3 regions of the Cytobacillus spartinae genome follow, and region 3 is predicted to be linked to each of the others. Evidence: riboswitches for the same ligand, from Rfam matches in the RefSeq annotation. Region 3 holds a riboswitch; each other region holds the start of a gene.

Region 1 (5,387 bases), on a different contig from region 3:
TTTAAACGCTCCTGAATCAGAGATGGAAAATGCATTAAGCAGAGTGTTAGAAACCAAAAAAGAATTGGAAAAATCTTTGGAAGAAGCTCAAGACAATATAATGAGTCATAAAGTCCAAGTATTGATTGAACAACCAATGATGTTTAATGAACAACTTATTATTAAAGATGTACTTAATGACTATTCTCTTCAGCAGCTTCAGAAAATGGCCCGTATGGTCATCAGTAGAGCGAAAAGTGCAAATGTCTTTTTAGTATCTAAGACGATGAACAAAATTCAATTTGTTTTCAGTCGGGGTACCGCATCTAACCTAAACATGAAACAACTTGCTGCAGAGCTCTTACAAGTTATTGATGGAAAGGGAGGAGGCAGTGAATCCCAAGCACAAGGTGGAGGAGAAACAAATCTCTCAGCCGAAGAATTTTTATCATTAACATTGGAAAAATTAAAAGGCTAGCATAATGATAGGCGAGATAAATGTGTTTTCTTAAATTTTTGGATTGGAAGTAAAGCTGTCCTTCATTTTCCAGAGATGAAGGACACAATCATAGATATATTAACCATGTCCCGGAAGATTTATATGTAAAAAAACAGTTCTTCAATGGAGAATGTAATTTAATCAAACGATTGATTAAGAAATTTGCATCCCTATGATTTGACATGTCATATAGACTGGACTAAAATTTATTTTGAATTCAAGATATCTGCATTTGTGAGAATAACTTCGAGTTGAAGAGGGGGATTTGAATGCAACATATATTCCAAAAAGGTACCGATGAAACTAAACCGACTCTGCTATTGCTTCATGGGACTGGAGGAAACGAGCAAGATTTACTACCCATTGGGGGAATGATTGACCCAACTGCTTCTATTCTAAGTGTAAGAGGAAATATCTTAGAACACGGAATGCCTCGATTTTTCCGTAGACTTGCAGAAGGTGTCTTTGATGAAGAAGATCTTGTTTTTCGTACGAAGGAATTATATGAATTTTTAAATGAAGCATCTGAAAAATACGGATTTGATCGCAATCATATTGTTGCAGTCGGTTATTCCAATGGGGCGAATATAGCAGGAAGCTTATTATTTCACTATCAGGATGCGTTAAAAGGAGCGATCCTACATCACCCTATGGTCCCAAGAAGAGGGATTGAGTTGCCAACCTTAAATGGGGTTCATGTATTCATTACAGCCGGTGAAAATGATCCACTTTGTACCCCACAGGAATCGAAGGATTTAAAGACGTTTTTAGAAAATGCTGGTGCAAACACAAGCATTCACTGGGAATATAATGGTCATCAGTTAACCCGAACAGAAGTAGAGGAAGCTGCTGAATGGTATAAAAAAGTTTTTTAAAGTTTTTCCTACCAAAGTAGGGAAATATAGGTTATACTTTGATGTGACATAACTAAATAAAACGTAACCACAAGGGGAGCTATATGCTGAGAGTGAATAGTTTGTCTATTCTGACCCTTTGAACCTGTTAGTTAATGCTAGCGCAGGGATGTGGATTTGTAGATGCTTCTGTCATTCTGCTTTCATATTCTCCCTTGGGGTTCCGTTCACTAGGAAAAGGGGAGAATTTTTTTATGAAAAAAATAGGCTTACTAGCAATGATTGAAGCGGCTTTTTTTGCTGCATTCGCACTGATTCTTGATTTGCTACCTTCTATTAAACTCTCACCAGCGATTTCAATCTCGATCGCGATGGTACCTATTTTTATCTTAGCGTTTCGCTGGGGGTATAAAGTAGCGTTATTGTCTGGTTTTCTTTGGGGGTTATTACAGGTCGCGGTAGGAGATATCTATTTCTTAACACCTATTCAATTTGCCATTGAATACTTTATTGCATTTGCCTTTGTTGGGTTTGCCGGTCTATTCTATAAAATTATTCATTCTTATTTACAAAAAGGCGATAAGAAAACCGCGATGGTTTGGATTGTCGTTGCCACATTTGTCGGTAGTTTAGCGCGTTATTTTTGGCATTTCGTGGCCGGATTCATTTTCTGGGGAGAGTATGCACCAGAGGGAATGTCACCTGTATTATACTCGCTAGTTGTAAATGGAGGAACGATGCTAGGAGCTGCCATCCTATGCTCAATCGTCGTAGTACTTCTGATTTCGAGTGCACCACGTCTTCTTCAAAGAAAACCAACTTACATCAGCATCAATCAAAAAAATGCTTCATAGTTAAGAGAGCCGACACCTTGTATATGTGTCGGTTTTTCAATAGAGTATATTTGATCAAGCTGGTGGGTCTCCTATAAAAACTTGAATCTAACATTCTTAGAAAGTCAGAAGGTAGGGGAACTTCAGATGCTAAGTGATATCACCGTGGACGTACTGAGGTTAGTTTTAAGTTCGGACAGCACAACAAGAAAAAGCTAGCGTTGAGTCCGATGTCAGTTCAACTTCGAACAGTACAATAAGAAAAAGCTCGTGTAGAGTCCGAAGTCAGTTCAACTTCGCATAGCAAGAGGAGGAACCCCCAGTTTAGTGTCCGAAGTCGATACAACCTAAGAAAGTAAACCAAGGAAATACTCTTCGCTCAATTTTGAACCAGGGTCATATCTCTTATTAATTTTACACAAATATTCTTAATTTCGTCATCATTAGTCAAAATCCAATTGACATAAAGACTATATTGTTTTATATTAATTCCTATAAACTTAATAAGATTAATTTTCTTATCCAGAGAGGTGGAGGGAGTGGCCCTATGAAACCTCGGCAGCGGACTCGTTTGAGAACTGTGCCAATTCCAACAAGCTTTAGAGAGCTTGAAAGATAAGATGAGCGGCTTCCTATACGAGACCAACCTCTTCTTATTGTCTGGAATTGACGATAAGAGGAGGTTTTTTTATGTCCAACAGTAGGAGGGTGTTAAATGGAAGATACATTGAAAAAGGAACAACTTATCGATGAACTTCTTTATTTTGGAATCTATAAAAAAGGTAATAAGCAACTATTTGAGCTTCCGTTATCCGTTCTTGAGGAAGAATATGAAAAAGTTATTAAGGGAAAAGGTCATATTCAAAACAACGAATCGTAAAGGGGAGCGATCCAATGTGTACACAAATTAAGATACCGTGGAGAAACCAACACTTAATTGGTAGTATCCATTTTCCGGATTCTTATCTAAATAAAAGTAATGTATCATATCCTCTAATCATTATTTGCCACGGTTTTACGAGCAGTAGAATAGGCGTGGATCGTTTATTTGTTAAGTCCGCTAATCAACTGACGGCAGAAAGTTGTATAGTCGTTCGATTTGATTACAGTGGCTGCGGAGAGAGTGAAGGCAACTACGGAAATTCTGGTCTAGACGAATTAATCGAGCAAACGATAGACGTGATAGAGTTTTGTTCTGGAATAGATAAAGTTGATTCAAATAAGGTCACTCTTCTTGGACATAGCTTAGGAGGAGCAACTGCTCTGTTAACTGCGGTTAGAGATATTCGGGTAAAGCAGCTCATACTCTGGTCAGCGGTGGCAAACCCATATGAAGATATAGCGAAAATCGTTGGTATGAATAATCTTAGAAACTTAGAAAAATCTACCTCTATTGATTATCTAGGCTATAGCTTTTCAGAAAAATATTTCAATTCACTAAGAAAGTTCCACCCACTAGAAGAAGCAAAAAAGTTCAAGGGAGATGTCCTCATTATTCATGGCACTGATGATAAGGATATCCCCGTTCACTATTGCCATTCGTATGAAAAAGAATTTTTACTTAGAGCCAAAGATGGTTCGTGTACAAAACAAATCATTCATGGTGCGAATCATACTTATTCTTCTTCAGCTCACTTCAAGCAACTAATGGACACAACAAAAAAGTGGATTAACGACAAAATCATGATTGAACAGTTTGTATAAGAAAATCCCTAATTATGATTCTTGTGACTAATCGCTCAAGTGAATTTCCTTTGGAAGGTCGATTGACATGCTTTGAACATTCCTCGGTTCATTATTAATAAGATCTGATGAATAGATCATAACGAATATCGTCCCGCCAACTGCCTTCGATCTAATTAAAATCGGTTGATTGGTCATATTTTTAAAAGAAAAGTCGGGTCCATACCAACTCACAGTTGCATCGCGGCCTGGTGGAACGTATGGGACGCTCTTACTATGGGAGTACCTTTCGATAATGTCCATCCCAGCTCGGTCTACAGCATTAAATAAAGTGGAGGAAACTTGACAGATTCCTCCACCAATTCCCTCAGATAGCTCACCTCTAACAATAACAGGTGCTTTTAAATATCCTTTTGCCTCTGTTCGTCTACCTACTACTTCATTAAAAGAGAATTTTTCACCTGGAAAAACGACGTGATTGTTTATAGCTTCTGCTGATAGTCGAATATTATGAGAGCGAGTCTTATTATGACTATTGAAATATGTAACATAGTAACCAATTTGTTTGTTTTTAATATGTGAGAGTAGTTCACTATCTACCTTTGGATAAACGGATAGGGTTGGAATTTTCATATTGCTCTGACTGTTTTGGTAAAAGTATTCTACGAATTGGGATTTAAATTCTTTCTCATTAAGCTTAACTCCTAATTCCTCAGGTACCATTTGTCCAACATCATTTAACTTTGCATTCTTTGGAGAAACATATATTTTCTCTGATAGTTCCTTAGCTAGTTGGTCAACTTTTTCTAAATCTAATAGGGGGCTACCTGGTAATGGGAGTGAATAATCCTCTTTTGTAAAGGTTGGAAATAACAGTTCGTTCTCTTTTGCTGAGCCTTGGTGTATACCTGTCTGCATAACAACAATAAACAAAATGACTGAAAAAAATAAACGAATCAATCAAGTTCACCTCCCTAATATAGTATATGTAGTATTTTAGGGTTCAATCGGATGATAACAATTGGTTCAATTTTCCGAGGAAGCAGATTGTTCGCATTCTAAAGAAAAGTTCGAAATAATAAAAGAACAAACCATTTTGAAAAAGGTGTTACTAGATGAAGCAATATGATTTTACAAAAGGAGATATTTTTAAGAGTATGCTCCTTTTTTCAACCCCAATTATGATGACGAACCTACTCCAGGTATCTTATCAGTTCATTGATAGCCTTTGGATTGGAAACTTATTGGGAGCCAATGCATTAGGAGCCATCGCGGTTTCAGGAACAGTTATTTTCACCGTTCTTTCCTTTATTATTGGAATAAACAATGCAACCTTAACCATATTGTCCCAACAAAAAGGGAAAGAGGATGAGGATGGTTTAAAACGCTATTTAAATGCCTTTGTTGTCATATTAACAAGTTTATCGATTGTTCTAGGATTTCTCGGTTATGTTGGATCTGAAAATTTTTTACGATTTCTAAATACCCCTGAAAATATGATTTCAGATGCCACTACTTATTTACAAATTAATTTTATCG
Region 2 (5,387 bases), 330 kb from region 3:
ACCTCACCAATTGCAACCATTTTATCTTGATTTTCTTTAATCCAATTGAAAAGTTCTTCAAGCTCCTGTCCTGGTGGAAGAGCCTGTTCAGGGTGAAACCCAAAAGCTGGTTTCACTTTCTCGAACTTTTCAGCTAAAAGCAAATTTTTCTTACAAGAATCCAAATGAAAAGAGACAGAAATTATGCTTTCTACTTGATTGGTCATGGTCATGAGTTGTTCTAACTCATCATCTTTATAAAGATCAAGATGCACATGAGCATCAATTAAATTAACCAATTAATCACTTCCTTTTAGAGAAAAGTGTACTTTCTTTTTCCAGTGTAAGAAATCTTCTTGGAGTAGAAGCTCTTCTGAACGAGGTCTATCAAAAGGTACCAAGAAATCATCTTTTACATTGGCAGGTTTATTAGACAATATGATGATTCGGTCAGATAGGAATAAGGCTTCTTCAATGTTATGGGTAATAAATAAAATCGTTCTACGATACTCTTCCCAGATAGACAACAACCATTTTTGCATATCAAGACGAGTTAATTCATCTAAGGCAGAAAAGGGCTCATCAAGGCAAATGACTGGCTGGGGGCTTTGGAGTGCGCGAATAAAGGCTGCCCGTTGTTTCATACCTCCAGAAAGTTCATGGGGAAATGCATCTATATACTGCTCAAGACCAGCTATTTGTAACATCTCTTTTGCTTTCTCTTTGTCTTTTTTTCCGTGCAATTCCTGTCCTAATAGTACGTTTTGCAAGACGGTTCTCCATGGAAGTAGAGAAGGAGTTTGTGGCATGTAACTAATATGGCCACGATTCCCCGTAATTTCTTGATCTGCTAATTGAATCGAGCCTGTGTTGGGGGAAAGGATTCCTCCGATGAGATGAAAGAGGGTACTTTTTCCACTACCCGATGGACCAAGAATAGAAACAAATTCACCTTCATTTATCGAAAAACTTAAGTGTTGGATGACCGGGTTATTCCCGAACTGTTTTGTTAGATTCTTTACTGTTAAGAGACTCAAGGTTATTCATCCCCCTTATTCTGCCATCGAACAAGCCTATTTTCTGCAAGTTTTATCATTCCAAAAAAGATTAAGCTTAGAATCATAATTGCAAAGATGGCTACAAAGACTCGATCTGTTCGGAAGGAGGAGGAAGAAAGGGTCATATAAACACCAATACCGCCTTTTGCACCTAGCCATTCGGATATGACAGCGCCCATTACACTATAAGTAGCAGAAATTTTTAAACCTGAAAAAATAGAAGGTAGGGCGTACGGAAATTCAAGCTTCCAAAATAATTGACTCTTTGTTGCTCCTGCCATTTTCATATAATGAGTCAATTCCGGGGCTGTTTGCTTAAAGCCATCTAAAGCTGCGACGGTTATTGGAAAGAAACATACGAGTGTTATAACGATTATTTTCGGTAGCAATCCAAATCCAAACCAAATGACAAGCAGCGGAGCAAGGACGATAATCGGTACATTTTGAGACAGGATTAACAATGGATAAACAGATTCTCTAATAAATGGAATAAGATGTAGAATAATGGCAGTAACTAAGCCAATGCATGATCCTATCAATAGACCGAGGAGAGCAAGCTTTGTTGTTGAAAGTAAATGTGGAGAAAAATTACCCCACCCAATAATTGCTTCACTTCCTATTTTTGATGGAGGAGGTAAAAGCCAGTCAGGTACTTCAGCTACCTTTACGATAATTTCCCATAGAATGAATAAAAGGAGGAGAACCAGTGCAGGTCTCCATCCTCTTTTTAACGAAGTCTTCATGGACGATATTTCTCCGTAAGTTTATCCATGGACACTCCATCAGGCTGATACAAAATTTTTACCTGAGAAATTACATTGCTACTTCCTATTTCAATCATCCTCTCATTCATCTGAGTGATGATTTGAAGTAAATGTTCAAGATTTCCTTCCATGGTTGTTTCTAATGGATGAACCTCGTATTTAACACCAGATTCTTGAATAATTGATATTGCCTCATCAACGTAGGGGATTACACTTTCCCCATTTTTTGTTTTCGGCAGTATTTGAATACTAACAAGCGCATTGCTCATTCAAATGCCTCCTTACTCAGGTAAAAATTCGTTTGTGAATGCTTTTTCAGCTTCCAATTCTTTTTCTAATAATCCATTTTCATACATCCAAGAAGCATAGTTCTCCCAAACTTCTTGTTTTTGTACTCCCCATCTATTTGCATCATCTTGATATTTTGGGGATAGCCATTCTTGACTTGCTTTTACTAAATCAGCATCTAGGTCAGGTGCAGCAGCTAATAAAATTTCTGCAGCTTCAGCAGGATTGTCAATCGTAAATTGATAGCCTTTAGAAACAGCTGCTACAAATGCTTTAACGGTTTCAGGGTTGTCTGATATCATTTTCTCATTTGTTGTTAAAACTGGCGTATAATAGTCTAGTTTCTCCGAGTAGTCCGTTAAGTAGACCATATTAATTTCTTCTCCGCGTAGCTCTGCCTCAACACCAGTCCAACCATAATAAATCCAAGCAAAGTCAATATCTCTTTTAACAGCTGTGAAAAAATCGGAATCACCCATGTTTACAAAAGAAACTTTACTTACATCTGAATCTTGTTGTTGCATCAGTGAAGCGATAACAGATTCCTCCACGGGAGAGCCCCAACCACCATACGTTTTGCCTTCAAAATCTTTAGGTTCTTTAATATTTTTCTCTACAGGAGAGGCAAAACCAGACGTATTATGTTGAATAATAGCTGCAATTGACACCAATGGTACTCCTTGAACACGAGCCTGTGTAACACTTTCTTGGTAACCTATTCCGAATTCAGATTGACCTGAAGCTACTAGCTGATCTGCTCCAGCTTCACCAGGCATGATAATCTCAACATCTAGGCCTTCTTCTTCAAAGTAACCCTTATCAGCTGCTACATAAAGTCCCGTATGATTGGTATTCGGTGTCCAGTCAAGTACGACAGTAACTTTCTCTAGTTCTTCTTTCTTCGGGTCGTTTGCAGATTCATTTTCTTCGTTTGCGCCACACCCAGCTAATAAGAATGCAGTGGATAAAATTGCTAACCATTTTTTCTTCATATAGTACCTCCTAGGTTGTTCATGCAAGAATAGAAGAGGATAAAAGGAATGACCCTAACAAAAAAGCACCCAAGGTAAGAACCTGGGCGCATATTTACAAACAATATATGTACAACATTGTTTTAGAATATGTTTCCTACGCTGGTTTTAACCAGATCAGGTTCAAAGGGTCAACATCTTAAGGATGAAATCTCAACCGGCAACACCGGTCCCCCTACTATTCTTACCTATTTAATTGCATTTTCATTATAACAGATTCTTTTTTTTTGGCTAGCAAAATGAATGTATTATTTTAGAAAATAGTTCTTTTATCTCTTGTGGTAAAAATTGGCGCGAAAATTCAGGGGGAAAGTATGTTACCGTAGTAGGTATGTTAAATTAAAAAAATGGAGGAGATACGATGAAGAAGATTGTAGGTTTACTTACAATTATGATCATGTTCTCATTCCAACTAATGAATGTTGGTTCTAAATCATCTGCCCAAACGATTGATGGGATTGATATATATACAGTTAAGGATGAGGACACATATTTTAAAATTGCCCTTGAACATGGAGTATCTGAAATCGAGCTACAACAAATAAACTTTAATAGCCATTTAAAGGCCGGAGATAAGATTATTGTTCCTAAAGGAATCACAGAAAAGGAAAAAGATTTATTAGCAAGGCTAGTTCATGCGGAAGCAAAAGGGGAGCCATATGCGGGGAAAATAATGGTTGGATTAGTTGTATTAAACCGTATGGAAAGTGATGAGTTCCCAGATACGATTAAAGATGTTATTTATGAAAAAAGACAATTCCAACCGGTTGATAACGGAATGATCAAAGATCCAGCTGGTGATGAGTCAAAAGCTGCTGTCGAAGCTGCAATTGCCCTTAAAGGACAAGCTACTGACGCTTTATATTTCTTCAATCCAGATCAGACTAGCAGCAAGTGGCTTCGTACAAAAACAGTTACGACTGAAATTGGGAATCATCGTTTTGCGAAATAGTTGTATTTGTGGCAGGCTCTTTTGGCTTGCCTTTTGCGGTTTTGGTTTGTCGGATTTAGTCGAATAATCGATAAGTTGAAAAAATCGTGCATATAAATCTGAAATTCGTTCATAAATTTAGAAATTCGTGCATATAATCGGAAATTCGTGCATAAGTGCTTGATTTTCTTATACAAAATTAATTAAGCTTATCAAATTGACAAAACGTCCTAATTTTAAAAAGAAATCTTATGCAAATCGATCCACTAGCACAAAAATTTCCGTATTCATACATTAAAAAAGTCACTCATCTGAACTTCGTACTAAATACCAATAATATACAGAAAGAACAAGGTCAAATATGCCTTGTTCTTTTCATTTTATTCAACCGGTTCTGTAGTTTTATTTTCTTCCTTTGGAGTGATATGAGATTCAAAACCATATCCTGTAGAGCTTATTTCTAAGACCTCTTTTTTTTCGTCCTGTTGATTCTTTTTATAATCTTCGTTCGTATTGTTTATCATTTAGCTAGTCACCTCAAGGTTAGGATACTCCACGAGCAAATAACTATGCTAGCTCAGCTTCATACATCCTTATTAAACTTTTGAACAGGAACGGTAATGGCTTGTTGTTTCCACTCGCTTTTATGTATTTTCTGAAGATCCTGTGCTAAAACATCGATTGAAAGCAGTTCGAAATAAATGATTGCTTTAGAAGGAAAGTGTTGATGTTTAGTAGTATGATCTTGAACATCTATTTTTTTCCTCATCTGCCAAAACTCTTCAGATAGATCATTAATTAATATTGAATGCTCTTTTGGAATATTGTGATTCTCAGAACTTAAAATATTTGATATTGATTTGATGGTATGATTCACTTTTAGTTTTTCCGTCGAGTTGAAGATATCTTTTTCTACGGGCATATAAATTAAATTTCCAATATGGTAAAGGATTTGTCTTATAACAAAAAGTTTTTTATGCTCATAATGATACTCACGCATTTGTAGCTTTGTATGGCGATGGTACTTCCATTCCTCACGCTGAAATTGGCAGAGTTGCTCTGTCTTCTCAACTTGCTTCATTAATTTTTCAAACGTTAATAGATTATTTTTATTGATTTTGCCATTCATCATTTCCTTTATTCGTTCCATCAATAAATTGGCTGATTGTTCGTATAAATGAGCCGTATTTTTAACAATATCTTTTGAATAGTTAGGTGGAAAAATAAAAATATTAACAAGAGTAGAAACAGCCAGGCCAATAGAAGTAGTCGTTAATCTTACAAAGAAAGACTCTAAATAATGGTCATGTGTGGTTGGAATCATATTTACTGCTGT
Region 3 (5,387 bases):
GGACTTTGCAATTCATTTTTCGAACCTACATCTCAAGCTTTAATTGCCGATTTGACTGATAAGAAAAATAGAATGAAGGCCTATTCCTTAAGGTACACAGCCATTAATATAGGAGCAGCCATTGGACCCTTACTAGGTGCTTATTTTGCAAGTGTTTCAGCAAATTCTACATTTGTCATTACGGGCTCCATGTATCTTATCTATGCGATTGCCCTTTTCTTTTTATTGAATATGCTTGTAGAAAATAAAAAGGTTGATTCTAAAAATGTGATTTCTTTCTTAGATGCTTTTAACATTGTTAAAAGAGACAAAGCACTCCGCTTCCTTATCCTAGGTGTGATCCTTATAAATATTGGTTATGCTCAATTAGAATCAAGCCTGCCTCAGCATTTGGAGAATTCTATTATAAATGGGGTATTCATTTACTCCGTATTGCTTTCCATAAATGCTGTATTTGTTGTTTTCTTTCAAATTCCTATTAGTCACTTTGCAGAAAAATTTAGCCCTATGAAAGTAATGATGGTTGGGGCAATTCTATTATGTGCAGGATTAGTAGGATTTAGCTTTGTGAATGGCTGGGTTTCTGCTATTTTATCAATCGTCTTACTCACAATTGGAGAAATACTAATCTTTCCTTCTAACAGTCTTTTAATTGATCAATTGGCAGATGAAAACATGCGAGGAGCCTATTTTGGTGCAGGACAATTTCGAAAAATCGGTCATTTTTTCGGCCCTATTATGGGTGGAGCCTTGTTAAGTCAGTATGGTGGGCAATGGATGTTTATTATTATTTCCTTTCTCTCGTTAGGGAGTATTCTGTTCTTCGTGCTGGGAAACAAAGTTTATTTAAAGCAAGTCGTTACCAGTTTAAAAAGTTTATAGTACCGGATTGGAAAAGCCCGTCAGAAATGACAGGCTTTTTCCGATTCTTTAATAGTGATACACATCCACTTTCTGACATTTCGTACATCTTCTAAATCCTTCAACTTCTAAGAATACATGCTTACACTGAAACTGAATTTGTTCTATTTTTTCTTCTAAGTAAGATATGTTCGCTTTTAGTTGTTTAATTTCAGCCTTTAAAACAGATACTTTGGGCATATGCGAATCATTTGTAAATAGCTGATCCATGCTCAACAAACTCCTTCGCTTTTTCTTTCATCCCTTCTTCTATAATTTCTTCCTCAGTCTTATTATTCTCGTTTGCCATATTACGAATATCTTGAGAAATTCTCATCGAACAGAATTTAGGTCCACACATTGAACAAAAGTGGGCTGTTTTAGCTCCTTCGGCTGGTAGTGTTTCATCATGATATTCTCTTGCTCTTTCTGGGTCTAGAGATAAATTAAATTGGTCATTCCATCGGAACTCAAAACGAGCCTTAGACAAAGCGTTATCCCTAACTTGTGCACCAGGATGTCCTTTGGCTAAATCTGCAGCATGAGCCGCAATTTTATAAGCAATTACCCCTTCACGTACGTCATTTTTATTCGGTAAACCTAAATGCTCTTTAGGTGTTACATAGCATAGCATCGCTGTACCAAACCACCCAATCATCGCTGCACCAATGGCTGATGTAATATGATCATAGCCTGGTGCAATATCCGTTGTTAAAGGTCCTAACGTATAGAAAGGTGCTTCCTTACAAATTTCTAGTTGTTTATCCATGTTCTCTTTAATCATGTGTATCGGTACATGACCTGGACCTTCAATCATGACTTGAACATCGTGCTTCCAAGCAATATCCGTTAATTCACCTAATGTCTCTAATTCAGCAAATTGTGCTTCATCATTTGCATCAGCAATTGATCCTGGTCTTAAGCCATCACCAAGTGACACGGCAATATCATATGTTTTTAGGATTTCACAAATTTCTTCAAAATGTGTATATAAGAAGTTTTCCTGATGATGAGCTAAACACCATTGTGCTAAAATAGATCCTCCACGAGAAACAATTCCAGTTGTACGTTTGGCTGTCATTGGAATATAACGTAGTAACACCCCTGCATGAATGGTAAAATAATCCACACCTTGCTCAGCCTGTTCAATTAATGTATCTCTGTACACTTCCCATGTTAAATCTTCTGCAACACCTTTTACTTTTTCAAGTGCTTGATAAATTGGGACCGTCCCGACTGGAACGGGAGAATTACGAATAATCCACTCTCTCGTTGTATGAATGTTTTTTCCTGTTGATAGATCCATGATTGTATCTGCCCCCCAACGGGTTGCCCATGTCATTTTTTCTACTTCTTCAGAAATTGACGATGATACAGCTGAATTCCCAATATTAGCGTTAATTTTCACATGAAAGTTTCGCCCAATAATCATTGGTTCGCTTTCAGGGTGATTGATATTTGAAGGGATAATTGCCCTTCCACTCGCAACCTCTTGTCTTACAAATTCAGGTTCCAGTTGCTCTCTAATCGCAATAAATTCCATCTCTGGAGTAACGATTCCCTTTTTCGCATAATGCATTTGTGTAACATTCCCGCCATTTTTTGCTCTTAATGGTTTTGCTACAACATTCGGGAACACTTCTACTTGTCTCGCATCCTCTTCACTACGGTATCCGTTATCTTCTGGCTTAATATCTCTTCCTAAATAGCTCTCTACATCCTTTCGTTCTAAAATCCATTTTTCACGAAGCTTGGGTAACCCTTTGTTAATGTCTACTTCATAAGTCGGATCCGTATATAACCCACTCGTATCATATACACGTACTGGCTTGTTTTCTTCTTCCCCAAAAATCCCTTCAGTAGGGGACAAGGAAATTTCTCTCATTGGGACAAGGACATCCTCTCTTCCCCCTTGAATGTACACTTTCTTACTTCCTGGAAATTGAGATAAAGCTTGAAGTTTATTTGACATGTTTTCTCCTCTTTTCATAAATTTTTCTGAAAACCTGGCTTTTGCCTGGCCGTAAAACCGTCAATTAATTTACAGGAACCATAAAAAAAACGGGCTCAATTAAGAACCCGTTACAAGAAGTATGTAAGTGCATAAGACGCACCTTTCTACTTCCCTACGCTGATATGAATCAGATCAGGTTCAAAGGGTCAAAGACTTTAGCGTTTTTTCTCAGCCCAGCATAATGGACTCCCCTAGTAGACTTGCTATAATATTTTTTATGATTCAAATTTGCTTGTGATGGATTGTGCGGCAAGAGTTGTGTTCTCCGCATTTAGAATGGCTGAAATGACAGCTACTCCATTTAAACCAAGGTGACTTAGATTTTCAACATTATCCATGGTAATTCCACCTATCCCTACCGATGGAATATTTACTTTCGTATTAATCTCTTTTATTAAATCATGGTGAATGAGCTTTGCATCATTCTTGGTAGAGGTTGGGAAACAAGCACCTACTCCGATATAATGTGCGCCTGCCATTTTTGCTCTCGTTGCTTCTTCAATCGTTCTTGCCGAAACGCCTAGAATCATGCCATCAGGAATCATTGATTTCACTACTTTTGCAGGGAGGTCACTTTGACCAACATGGATCCCGTCTGCTTCAATAGCCAATGCGATATCTACGCGGTCATTAATAATGAGTGGGATTTTATAAGAAATTAGTAACTCTTTTAATCGTATTGCTTTATTATAGAATTCATGACTAGAAGAATTTTTTTCCCTTAGCTGAACCATCGTGACTCCGCCTTTTACAGCTTCTTCGACTTTTTTAAGTAGAATATCTATGTGCATATCTTCCTTTGTTACTAAATACAACTTTAAAACTTCATCCATACTCCACTTCATATATTCTCACCTCTCTCCCCCATGTATCTCCATCCATACTAGAAAGCTGATCCATTAGCTTAACTCTATATGTTCCCAATCCATCCGCTTTTTCCAGAGCCTTCTTTGCTCTTTCTCCGCATACTCCCATCGTAGATATTCCAGCAACTGCAGCAAGATAGTAATCGTTTGTAACCGCTGAAAATGAAGCAATTAAAGAGCCTGAAGCACATCCCGTTCCACTTATCTTTGAAAGCCATTCGTCTCCATTTTCAACTATGCACGCTCTTTGTCCATTGGTGACAACATCTATTTCCCCACTTATTACCACGATTGAATCGAATGCTGTTGCGACTAGTTTCGCAATCTTTATCACATCATTCGAGCTCTCTTCAAGATTTACCGAATCCACACCTTTTGCTTTTCCGCCTAATCCAACTAAGCTACTAACCTCAGCGTAGTTTCCTCGTATTATACAAATATCAATTTCTTTTAGAAGTTCCAGTGCTTTGTTTTTTCTAAAGCTTGAAGCACCAACCCCAACTGGATCAAAAACAATGGGAATCCCTAGTTGATTGGCTTTTTTTCCAGCTACTTTCATAGATTGGTACCGCTCCTCGTTAAAGGTCCCAAGGTTTAGCAATAGGGCATCAGCTTTACTAACGATTTCCTCTACTTCCCTCGTGTAGTCTGCCATAACGGGGGATGCGCCAATCGCTAAAGTAACATTTGCACAATCATTAATCGTAACTTGATTGGTGATATGGTGAACTAATGGATTGTTGTCTTTAATAAGCTTAAAAAGATGCTTAATTTCACCACACTTCACGTATTTACCCCCTACCATAGCTGATGGAAATGGTGAGTCGGCCCGTGTCCTTGACCAATAGAAATACTATGCTGGATTGCACCGGTAATGTATTCCTTAGCCAAATGTACTGAATCTACCACACTATTTCCTTTTGCTAAATGTGCAGCAATTGCCGAAGACAAAGTACATCCCGTACCATGTGTATTTTTTGTAAGTATTCTTTCTTGGTAAAAATGATGAAACTCGGTGCCATCATAAAGGACATCAACTGGGTCTCCTTCTAAATGTCCGCCCTTCAAAAGTACATATTTAGGTCCAAGCTCATTTAGTTGTTGACATGCTTCCTTCATATCTTCCTCACAAAGAATTTTCCTTCCTAAAATGGCTTCAGCTTCTGGAAGATTTGGGGTCACAATCGTTGCTATAGGAATTAGGTCTTCTTTTAATGTCTGAACCGCTTCGTATTCAAGAAGGTGATGACCACTTTTTGATACCATTACTGGATCAAGAACAATATTCGTTGCCTTAACATTTACAAGAGTTGATACAACTGTTTTAATAACGTGTGAGGATGATAGCATCCCAATTTTCACTGCACCTACTGGAATATCTTCTAATACCGCTTCCATTTGGTCTTGAATGATGTTTGTTGGAATGGTCGCAATGGAACGTACACCTGTCGTGTTTTGAGCTGTTACTGCAGTAATTACTGACATCCCATAAACCTTTAGGGCTGAAAAGGTTTTTAAATCAGCCTGAATTCCTGCCCCACCACTGGAGTCTGACCCTGCGATTGTTAATGCTGTTTCCACCCTAGTCCCCCTCTTTCTCCAACCTT

What was found. A riboswitch is a leader RNA that binds a small molecule or an ion and turns the genes downstream of it on or off. The one in region 3 is predicted to bind thiamine pyrophosphate.
Region 1: linked by a shared signal. The riboswitch ahead of thiT (energy-coupled thiamine transporter ThiT) and the one ahead of thiC (phosphomethylpyrimidine synthase ThiC) in region 3 are both predicted to bind thiamine pyrophosphate.
Region 2: linked by a shared signal. The riboswitch ahead of ACFYKX_RS07885 (ABC transporter substrate-binding protein) and the one ahead of thiC (phosphomethylpyrimidine synthase ThiC) in region 3 are both predicted to bind thiamine pyrophosphate.

The regions. Positions count from the first base shown of each region.
Region 1 is NZ_JBIACK010000001.1:610,668-616,054, reverse strand. Features, by position in the region: gene ACFYKX_RS03025 (alanyl-tRNA editing protein) at 1-457, shown strand, start outside; gene ACFYKX_RS03020 (alpha/beta hydrolase) at 748-1,353, shown strand; TPP riboswitch at 1,416-1,519, shown strand; gene thiT (energy-coupled thiamine transporter ThiT) at 1,587-2,186, shown strand; SAM riboswitch class I at 2,681-2,787, shown strand; gene ACFYKX_RS03010 (Fur-regulated basic protein FbpA) at 2,881-3,045, shown strand; gene ACFYKX_RS03005 (alpha/beta hydrolase family protein) at 3,060-3,869, shown strand; gene ACFYKX_RS03000 (VanW family protein) at 3,897-4,766, opposite strand; gene ACFYKX_RS02995 (MATE family efflux transporter) at 4,964-5,387, shown strand, end outside.
Region 2 is NZ_JBIACK010000002.1:389,016-394,402, forward strand. Features, by position in the region: gene ACFYKX_RS07865 (TatD family hydrolase) at 1-278, opposite strand, end outside; gene ACFYKX_RS07870 (ABC transporter ATP-binding protein) at 279-1,016, opposite strand; gene ACFYKX_RS07875 (ABC transporter permease) at 1,019-1,780, opposite strand; gene ACFYKX_RS07880 (thiamine-binding protein) at 1,777-2,070, opposite strand; gene ACFYKX_RS07885 (ABC transporter substrate-binding protein) at 2,083-3,081, opposite strand; TPP riboswitch at 3,198-3,307, opposite strand; gene ACFYKX_RS07890 (cell wall hydrolase) at 3,482-4,072, shown strand; gene ACFYKX_RS07895 (hypothetical protein) at 4,432-4,575, opposite strand; gene ACFYKX_RS07900 (FUSC family protein) at 4,635-5,387, opposite strand, start outside.
Region 3 is NZ_JBIACK010000002.1:59,812-65,198, reverse strand. Features, by position in the region: gene ACFYKX_RS06330 (MDR family MFS transporter) at 1-882, shown strand, start outside; gene ACFYKX_RS06325 (hypothetical protein) at 931-1,131, opposite strand; gene thiC (phosphomethylpyrimidine synthase ThiC) at 1,109-2,872, opposite strand; TPP riboswitch at 3,007-3,117, opposite strand; gene thiE (thiamine phosphate synthase) at 3,130-3,759, opposite strand; gene thiM (hydroxyethylthiazole kinase) at 3,740-4,567, opposite strand; gene thiD (bifunctional hydroxymethylpyrimidine kinase/phosphomethylpyrimidine kinase) at 4,579-5,361, opposite strand; gene thiW (energy coupling factor transporter S component ThiW) at 5,346-5,387, opposite strand, start outside.